Gloeothece verrucosa PCC 7822: one gene and its partners. Each later gene encodes a partner of the first gene's protein in a complex. Links are inferred from orthologs where the notes say so. Each region holds a gene or a part of one and is shown on either strand. Other genes may lie near its edges. The genes, in order: ndhC, nuoH and CYAN7822_RS17515.

Region 1 (3,060 bases):
AGTTAAAAAGCGTCTTGTAACTCGTAAAAGTCTGGCGAAATATAATCTTTTCGCAACGGCCAACCGACCCAATCTTCCGGCATCAAAATGCGTTTGAGATTGGGATGTCCCTCATAGACAATGCCGTACATATCAAAACTTTCTCGTTCTTGCCAATCGGCTCCTTTCCAGATCCAATAAACAGAAGGAACTCTAGGATTATCGCGAGGCAAAAACACTTTTAGACGGAGTTCTTCGGGAGAATCTACATTATCCTCAACTTTGAGCAAGTGATAAAAACTGACCAATTCTTTACCCGGCCCAAGGTCATAAGCGCCTTGACACTGAAGGTAATTAAACCCGTAAGCGTAAAGGGCCGTAGCAATAGGCAGTAAAAACTCTGCATCGACCTTAATCAGTTCAATTCCCAAATGATCTTTTTCTAGGGACTGATGCTCAAAACCATTTTCCGTTAACCAACTCGAAGTTGGTCCTGCTTCGACAATGGCGGTTTCTTGAGAGGGTTCCTCGGTTACATTTTCGGGTTTATTTTCTTCAGCCACGATCTACTACTTCCTTTTCTTGCTTGGAGGTCAATAAAGCGGGAGGAACGGGCATTCCCATTGCTTCAGTTAGTTCTAAAGGTGGAGCCTGACGAGTTTGAGAGCGTAGGTATTGACCCGTCAAAATGGGGGAAACCTCTTTCATTTTGTGAGTAGTGCTGTAGTAGCGATGGGTTTGTTCAGGACGCACTTGAATCGAATCAGTAGCGACTTTTTTGCGTAATTTAATGATGGCATCAAAAATCGCTTCAGGGCGAGGAGGACAACCCGGAATATACACATCTACGGGAATGAGTTTATCTACCCCTCTAACGGCGGTGGTGGAGTCGCTACTAAACATCCCGCCAGTAATGGTACAAGCGCCCATAGCGATGACATATTTAGGGTCTGGCATTTGTTCATAAAGCCGTACTAAGGCCGGTCCCATCTTCATGGTAATCGTGCCAGCAGTAATAATTAAATCGGCTTGTCTGGGGCTAGAACGAGGGACTAAGCCAAAACGGTCAAAGTCAAAGCGAGAACCAATTAAAGCCGCAAATTCGATAAAACAACAAGCTGTTCCATACAACATCGGCCAAAGACTAGAAAGTCTAGCCCAGTTGTAGAGGTCATCAACCGTCGTTAGGATGACGTTTTCAGAAAGGTCTTGAGTGACTTTAGTACGATTGATCGGGTTGAGGATCTGTTCTTTTTGTTGCTGAATGAAGAGATCGCTTTGAGTGGTTGGATTTGGACTCATGGTTTTTTCAAAGTTAGAATACAACTAGGGAGTCAAATAAATCAAGACGGGGAGCAAGACACCCCAAGGGGAGAACGTCTAAGACCATTCTAGTGCGCCTTTTCTCCAGGCATAGACGAGCGCCACCACTAGAATCGCAATGAAAATTAGGGCTTCAATAAAAGCCAAGACTCCCAAACGATTAAACGCCACTGCCCAAGGGTAGAGAAATACTGTTTCCACGTCAAACACCACAAAAACTAGGGCAAACATATAGTAACGGATGTTGAATTGAATCCAAGCGCCACCAATTGGTTCCATCCCAGATTCGTAGGTAGTACGCCGCTCAGGGCCTCCACCACTGGGACGCAAGAGTTTTGAGGCGGTTAGAGCTAAGATGGGCACTAAGCTACAAGTTAGTAGGAAGCCGAGTAAATATTCGTAACCACTGAGGACAAACACGATTTAATTATTACTCCTGTGCTAGACTCACTCCAGTCATCAGAAAAGACTGATGTTTATATTTCTTCACTAATTATGTATTATAAGGGTTTTATTCTAACGCTATTGTTTTAAAGATTTTATGGTTCGGTTTACTTTCACTGGTGAGCAGTGCTGCTCCCGATGACAAGGAGCTAACCCGGATTGTCCTGTAGTTTTTTAAATTAATTCTATTAAGATTTATCTATGGCTCTGGCTGAGGCGCTATGGGGGAGTGGCTTTATTTAGCGGTTTGGACTAATAAACTCATGGCTGCCAACAGTCCTAAAATATTAGGAAGCCAAGCGGATACCGTCGGCGTAACAATTCCCCAAATTCCCATCGAACTCGTTATAAAAGAGAGTAAATAGTAAGAGAAAATTAACACAATGCAGACTCCAAAGCTGGTAGCTTTATTGGTATTTTGAGGTTTTAATCCTATAGCAGAACCGATCAAACCAAATACGATACAAACAAAAGGTAAAGCGTATTTTTCTTGAATTCTTACTTCAACTTTTCTCGCTCTCTGGTCATTTTTACTTAACTTGACGATTTTTAAATATTCTTTAGCTTCAGCGATGCTCATATCGGCTGGATTTTGTTTTCTTTTAGCGATATCAAGCGGCGCTCTGGGCAGATCAAGTTGTTGATGTTCAAATCTGACAATATTTCTATAGGAGCCATCAGGAGCAATTAAATAAATTGTTCCATTATAAAAATCCCAACTATTTTGATCCACATTCCAGATGGCTGACTGAGAAGTAACAATTTGGTTAACTCCCGGTTGAGAACGATCCAAAATGGTTAACCCCTGCATTTGTTGCCCATCAAATTTTTCAGCATAAAATAGACGGGTTAATATGGTTTGATCTCGTCCATTGTCTTGAGTAATTTTTTTATATTCAGGATATATAATATTATCTTCTACTTGTAAAGGTTTATCTTGTTTTAGAGCATCTGCTAAAATGCTTTTAGCCTGTTGAGTGGCTTGAGGAGCCACATAATCACTAAAGAAAAAGGTGGTTCCCGTTACCATCAAACTGAGAATGAGACTGGGGACGAGTAACCGATAAGGACTGATGCCAATGCTACGGAAAGCAATCAATTCACTATCACTGGCAAGGCGGCTATAACCCATTAGAGTTGCTAAAAGAATTGACATCGGAAAAGCTAAGACAACAAACTCGGGCATTTTTAACATCAAAATTTGCAAAGCAATGCTAATAGATAATCCCGATTCTGTCACTTTCCGAACGATATCAAATAAAGTCCCAATAGCAATTCCTAGAGAAGTAAACAATCCCATTCCAAACAAAAAAG
Region 2 (3,081 bases), 2.7 Mb from region 1 along the record:
GGAACATCGCTCATAAAAGTATTAGAAAGAGCAAAATAAATTGGGTTTACAACAATGAGCAAAGTCCCCAAAAAAGCAAGTTTTCGGCTGGTATTAGCTTCTCTGAGCAATCCATAAGTAGCGAGAATACCGATTAATCCTATAATTAAGGTTGAGCAGCGCAGGGCCGTGAAAGAAAAACCAAATGGCAGACAAAATAAAGCTCCCCACCAAACTTGTGAAAACAAATTCGTGGCTGTCCATCCTGAAAGTTCAAAGTCACCTTTCTCTAGAACAGACTGTACAGTTTTTGCATAAGCCCAGTCATCATTTAGAGGAAAATTTCCCCAAGGATTAACTAATAATACCATCCCAAGCCAACAGAAAATAATGAATAAAATAGCCTGTATTTCTGTCTTGTTTGATGGGGGGATGGATAAACGATTAAGTAATTTATTTTTCATCATCTAGATTGTCAATAATTTTAAACTATTGATTGGTGATTGCCGTAAAGTATATCAAAACAGGAGGCGGTTATCTCGCCCCGACTTTCGCCCCAAATATAACATCACCGAACATTTTACAAGATTATGTCGGTTGAAAAAGCCGCTAAACAGGTTATTTTACTCTAAAATTTTTTTTTTCGCCAATTTTTACCTATCTATGGGTCAATAGGCGGGTTGGGCCTATCTAGGTTTATAGTTGCCCCTCTAAAAGTTTGACCTTTAGCACTCCCAGAAGGGTTAGGGCGCGGCTAAAGAACGAACTGTAGCAAACTTAAAGCTTATCAATATTGCTCTTACTCGCATTGAGTTTAATTAACTACCCGCTTTAGAGTATATATTTTGGATGTGTTATTAACTATCGAAATTATAAGCAAATTTTCTCATTTCCTGACCGGTGTAGGAGTCAGACAACGATATACTAACTATGAAGTAGTAGAAAAATCTTCATAACTTAATTGAGATCGGCAACTATGAACGGAGGAATAGACCTACAAGGGACTTTTATAGAGAGTTTGACAGACTTGGGACTTGCCCCCGATGTCGCCAAAGTTCTCTGGATGCCCTTGCCGATGGTTTTAATGATTATTGGGGCGACAGTAGGAGTCTTGGTAGTAGTCTGGTTAGAACGAAAGATTTCTGCGGGTGCCCAACAACGTATCGGCCCAGAATATGCGGGGCCTTTAGGAGTTTTACAACCTGTAGCAGATGGATTGAAATTAGTTTTTAAAGAGGACATTATACCGACTAAGGCTGATCCTTGGTTATTTACTCTTGGACCTGTCTTAGTCGTTTTGCCGGTATTTGTCTCTTATCTGATCGTTCCCTTTGGACAGAATTTAGTCATCACTGATCTCAATGTAGGGATATTTCTCTGGATTTCTTTATCTAGCATCGCCCCTATTGGGTTGTTGATGTCGGGGTATGCCTCCAATAATAAGTATTCTCTTCTAGGAGGTTTAAGGGCGGCTGCCCAGTCTATTAGTTATGAAATTCCCCTCGCCTTATCGGTGTTGGCCATTGCGATGATGTCTAATAGCCTCAGTACCATCGACATCGTACAGCAACAATCCGGTTATGGAATTTTAGGCTGGAATATTTGGCGGCAACCGGCCGGCTTTTTAATCTTTTGGATTTCTGCCTTGGCGGAGTGTGAACGTTTACCTTTTGATTTACCCGAAGCTGAAGAAGAATTAGTGGCCGGCTATCAAACCGAATATTCAGGGATGAAGTTCGGCTTATTCTATGTGGGTTCTTACGTTAACCTAGTGCTGTCAGCGCTAGTTTTTGCGGTTTTATATCTTGGGGGGTGGGAATCTCCCGTTCCTTTAGATAAGTTAGCGAGTTGGTTGGGTGTGAATGAAGATAATGCCATTTTGCAGGTGATCACTGCTTCTTTGGGGATTATAATGACCCTGCTAAAGGCTTATTTTCTCATCTTTATTGCGGTTCTCTTACGTTGGACAGTCCCGAGAGTTCGCATTGACCAATTGTTAGACTTAGGCTGGAAGTTTCTTCTGCCGGTTTCTTTAGTGAACTTGCTGCTTACCGCCGCCCTAAAACTGGCTTTTCCCATCGCTTTTGGCGGCTAATTAGTGAACAGTTAATCGTTAATCCACTGACAACCAACAACGGACTATGTTTAACATTCTCAAACAAGTTGGAGATTACGCCAAGGAAAGTGTACAAGCGGCTAAATATATTGGTCAAGGACTTGCTGTTACCTTTGACCATATGCGTCGCCGTCCCGTTACTGTACAGTATCCTTATGAAAAGTTAATTCCCTCAGAAAGATTTCGGGGTAGAATTCACTTTGAATTTGATAAATGTATCGCTTGTGAAGTTTGTGTGCGGGTTTGCCCGATTAATCTGCCTGTGGTAGATTGGGAATTTAATAAAGCGATCAAGAAAAAAGAACTCAAACACTACAGTATTGATTTTGGAGTTTGTATTTTCTGCGGCAATTGTGTCGAATATTGTCCGACAAATTGCTTATCGATGACCGAAGAATATGAACTCGCTTCTTATGACCGGCACGAACTAAACTATGATAACGTTGCCCTTGGACGCTTACCCTATAAGGTCACTCAAGATCCAATGGTCACACCGTTGCGAGAATTAGGATACTTACCTAAAGGAGTCCTCAGTCCTCACGACTTACCAAAAGGCAGTCAACGCGCAGGTAAACGGCCTGAAGAAATTATCCAAGAAACGGAAACTGCACAATAGTTATTAGCATTAGTTCCTAGTCATTAGTCCCAAGTTATTAGTTATCAGTATAAAAGTCAAAAATAACCCCAGATCACTGAATGACTAATGACCCATGACTAATGACCCATGACTACTGACTAATGACCCATGACTACTGACTAAGGAGAAAAAAGTGCATATCGCTGAAGGTGTTCAAATAGTCTCATTTTTGATTTTAGCCGGGTTCTTGATTACGGCGGCTTTAGGAGTGGTTTTACTCTCTAATATTGTTTACTCGGCTTTTTTGTTAGCCGGTGTATTTCTAAGCATTGCTGGGATTTATATCTTACTCAATGCCGATTTTGTGGCGGCTGCACAAATTCTCATCTATGTTGGGGCGGTGAATGTT
Region 3 (3,084 bases), 1.5 Mb from region 1 along the record:
TTATAAGCCTCAATATAGCATTTCCTAGACTACTGAGGGACAAAGTTCTGGATTTTAGGGAACAGGGAATAAAATTTAAGGTGTAATAAAAAAATCCTGCTGATCAGGCAGGATCATCTAAGCTCTTTACACCCATACTCAATAAACAAAGAGTAATTAATTAGCTTTCAATAACTTGTAAAAAGTTATTTTTTAATCGTATCAGGAACCGAATTTTGGGGTTTTGTGGTTGTTGGGGTTACCTGGGGTTTAGTTGGATTTTGAACAGGATCAATGGTTTGAGAACTCGGTTTTGGATTTTCACCAGAAGTATTGGTCATTTGTTCCAATCTTGGCTGAGAAACCGAACTTGTTCCCGGCTGAGATTCGCTGTTAGTTTCCGAAGTAGAGGAAGACCCATCAGGCGACGACGGTTTATCATTCATTGGTGTTAGTTGCTCAGGAGTTTGAGACGGTGTATCTTCTGTCATCGTCTCGGAAGTGCTTGGGTTAGATGTATTTCCCGAGTCAGGTTTGGCAGAATTTTGAGCTAAAACTGGCCAACTTAAACAAAGGCTAAGTGCTGCCACACTTAAACCACTTAAAAAACGAATTTTCATAAAATTGTCCTCACTTTTTTTAACTAGGTATTAGGTGAAGGATAAAAGGGAATTGAACGCTAACAAGTTTTATTAACACAGGCAAAAGTAAAATTTTAGATAAATTTTAAACCCAAAAATAAAACTCTATCTAAAGGAATAGAAAGTTACCAATTTAATTAATAAATATTAAAAAAATAGAAAACTAATTTAATAAAATTTCGCTCTAGGTTATCGCCTACTTTTTACGACTTTTGGACTAATCCTTATTGCTTATTGGGTTGTTCGTTTCCCCTGCCCATTTAAACCATAACCAGGGACTTTAATCCCTGGCTAAATAACAGTAATAAAAGTTTTAAAGGGAATTAACGGTCTACAGAACCCATAATAATGTCGATACTTCCCAAGATAGCGACAATATCAGCTACTTTTACCCCTTTCAAAATATGAGGCAAAATTTGCAGATTATTGAAATCAGCCGCGCGAATTTTCCAACGCCAGGGAAAAACATCATCATTACCAATAATAAAGATGCCTAATTCACCTTTCCCGCTTTCTAGACGAACATAGTGTTCACCAGCAGGAATTTTAAAGGTAGGAGCAATCTTTTTAGCGATATATTGGTACTCAAAATCATTCCACTGAGATTTTTTCCCTTCCATCAAGCGCTTGGCTTCCAGGTTTTCATAGGGGCCGCCCGGCAGACCTTTAAGAGCTTGACGAATAATTTTCACCGATTCGCGCATTTCCCGAATACGAACGAGGTAACGAGCAAAACAATCACCCCCCGTTTCCCAGTGAACCTCCCAGTCGAAATCGTCATAACATTCATAGTGGTCCACTTTGCGTAAATCCCACTTCACCCCAGAAGCGCGTAACATCGGGCCTGAAAGACTCCAGTTAATCGCCTCGTCTCGGGTAATAGTGCCAACCCCTTCAACCCGGCGGCGGAAAATCGGGTTATCGGTGATTAACCTTTCGTACTCATCCACTTTCGGGTCAAAATAATCACAGAAGTCTTCACACTTATCGACCCAACCATAGGGCAAATCTACCGCTACCCCACCGATGCGGAAATAATTGTTATTAACCATGCGATAACCGCTAGCGGCTTCCCAGAGGTCATAAATCATTTCCCGTTCTCGGAAAATATAGAAAAAGGGAGTTTGAGCGCCAACGTCCGCCATAAAGGGGCCTAACCATAATAAGTGGTTAGCAATGCGGTTGAGTTCCAACATGATCACGCGGATATATTGCGCCCGTTTTGGTACTTCAATATTCGCTAATTTTTCCGGCGCATTGACGGTAATCGCTTCATTAAACATCCCCGCCGCGTAGTCCCAACGGCTAACATAGGGAACGTACATAATGTTTGTGCGATTTTCGGCAATTTTCTCCATCCCTCGGTGAAGATAACCAATGACGGGTTCACAGTCGACTACATCTTCGCCATCGAGGGTGACTATTAGACGGAGAACGCCGTGCATTGAGGGATGGTGGGGACCCATGTTAAGAACCATGGGTTCGGTACGGGTTTCGATTTTCATGGTCTAGTGACTTGCTACACTTTGGTGATGTCGTTTTAACCTTGATGTCGGACAATCGACACCTCTGTTTAAATCATTATAAAGGGATTGAAAATTAGAAATGACGCTTTTGAGCAAAAATATTGAGTTTAGTTAGGGGAGTCCTTGCTCCCATTCGTAACTTATAGGGAAAAAAGGCGACAGGCATTCCGCAGCGATGTGCGCTTTCTCGGATTTAATAAACTGTTTCCCTTGCTTGAGCTATCATGATTAATTTTCAATGGTTTAGCGGCTCGTCAGGCAAAATCGGCTGTTATTATAAAATAAGACTTTTTGAAAAAAAGTTAGGTAAGTCTGTGTCCTTTAATGATTAATGAATTTGCTTTTTTTAACTTTAGGAAATATCTATTATGTATGACCTACAACTTAAAGGATTTGAAAATAATCTCACTACAGATATTTTAAAAAATATTGAATATTTAAAGGAACATCTTGATGATATTCTCGAAGTCTCTGAAAAAATATTAATTAAAAATTTAATCAATGAGACAGAATTTTGTCTAGAGCAAGTAAAAGATAACTCAAAATCCTATCAACAAAAAACCGTTATTTTTGAAAAACTAACGGAGCATTTAAATCGAGTACTTCAACATTATAAACAGTACATTGATAAATTTAATGATAATTTTATAGCTATTAGTTTATACTATTTAAAGAATTATTCAACAGCTTATTTTAGACTTTTTGGGGCACTTTTTTTTATTAATGAAGGAAAAACAGGTCAGTATAAAGATGATCTTGAGAGAGTTGTTAAAGGTTTTAATATACTCGCTGAAACAATTGACGTTTTTTATGATTGTTTTTCTATTTCAACACTAAAACAAATTTATGAGAGTGCTAAACATACAATATTTGTTTCTGAACGCAATCAAAAAAGATATTGGGAAAGCGAGTTAGAGTTATCAAATTTGTTCACTCAG

The links.
Region 2: the proteins of ndhC (region 1) and nuoH are in contact, whole or in part, in a cryo-EM structure (PDB 6KHJ), measured with the Thermosynechococcus vestitus proteins. The link is inferred for Gloeothece verrucosa PCC 7822 from one-to-one orthologs. Residues at the interface, in WP_126986108.1 of Thermosynechococcus vestitus: Gly6, Tyr7, Glu8, Tyr9, Phe10, Gly12, Phe13, Leu14, Ile16, Cys17, Ser18, Pro21, Ala24, Leu25, Ala27, Ser28, Leu31, Arg32, Pro33, Ser35, Arg40, Leu41, Thr42, Thr43, Tyr44, Glu45, Ile51, Gly53, Ala54, Trp55; in WP_126985484.1 of Thermosynechococcus vestitus: Gln8, Lys26, Trp29, Leu30, Pro33, Met34, Met37, Leu38, Leu83, Ile84, Phe85, Lys86, Glu87, Asp88, Val89, Leu90, Pro91, Ala92, Thr100, Ala104, Val107, Ile108, Phe111, Leu112, Tyr114, Ile115, Ile125, Ser126, Leu128, Phe133.
Region 3: the proteins of ndhC (region 1) and CYAN7822_RS17515 are in contact, whole or in part, in a cryo-EM structure (PDB 6ZJN), measured with the Thermus thermophilus proteins. The link is inferred for Gloeothece verrucosa PCC 7822 from one-to-one orthologs. Residues at the interface, in WP_096411116.1 of Thermus thermophilus: Glu45, Ser46, Asn48, Pro50, Ala51, Gly52, Glu53; in WP_223903221.1 of Thermus thermophilus: Met26, Thr27, Asn29, Gly31, Pro32, His34.

Annotation. Positions count from the first base shown.
Region 1 is NC_014501.1:5,460,806-5,463,865, forward strand. The notes cover bases 42-2,943. They hold ndhC (photosynthetic/respiratory NAD(P)H-quinone oxidoreductase subunit C), read right to left. Parts: upstream 1,723-2,943; coding sequence 1,360-1,722; downstream 42-1,359. Other genes in these bases: CYAN7822_RS24475 (NAD(P)H-quinone oxidoreductase subunit J), read right to left, coding at 42-542; ndhK (photosynthetic/respiratory NAD(P)H-quinone oxidoreductase subunit K), read right to left, coding at 535-1,281; CYAN7822_RS24490 (LptF/LptG family permease), read right to left, coding at 1,982-2,943. Outside these bases: more of CYAN7822_RS24475, read right to left, coding at 3-41; more of CYAN7822_RS24490, read right to left, coding at 2,944-3,060. UniProt on the Escherichia coli protein: NDH-1 shuttles electrons from NADH, via FMN and iron-sulfur (Fe-S) centers, to quinones in the respiratory chain. The immediate electron acceptor for the enzyme in this species is believed to be ubiquinone.
Region 2 is NC_014501.1:2,801,419-2,804,499, forward strand. What follows is about bases 92-3,014. They hold nuoH (NADH-quinone oxidoreductase subunit NuoH), read left to right. Parts: upstream 92-955; coding sequence 956-2,074; downstream 2,075-3,014. Other genes in these bases: CYAN7822_RS12290 (ArnT family glycosyltransferase), read right to left, coding at 92-446; ndhI (NAD(P)H-quinone oxidoreductase subunit I), read left to right, coding at 2,121-2,711; CYAN7822_RS12305 (NADH-quinone oxidoreductase subunit J), read left to right, coding at 2,866-3,014. In the rest of the region: more of CYAN7822_RS12290, read right to left, coding at 1-91; more of CYAN7822_RS12305, read left to right, coding at 3,015-3,081. UniProt on the Escherichia coli protein: NDH-1 shuttles electrons from NADH, via FMN and iron-sulfur (Fe-S) centers, to quinones in the respiratory chain. The immediate electron acceptor for the enzyme in this species is believed to be ubiquinone.
Region 3 is NC_014501.1:3,960,904-3,963,987, reverse strand. Bases 35-2,960 are described here. They hold CYAN7822_RS17515 (NAD(P)H-quinone oxidoreductase subunit H), read right to left. Parts: upstream 2,126-2,960; coding sequence 944-2,125; downstream 35-943. Other genes in these bases: CYAN7822_RS17510 (hypothetical protein), read left to right, coding at 2,515-2,960; CYAN7822_RS17520 (hypothetical protein), read right to left, coding at 186-599. Also shown: CYAN7822_RS17525 (hypothetical protein), read left to right, coding at 1-28; more of CYAN7822_RS17510, read left to right, coding at 2,961-3,084.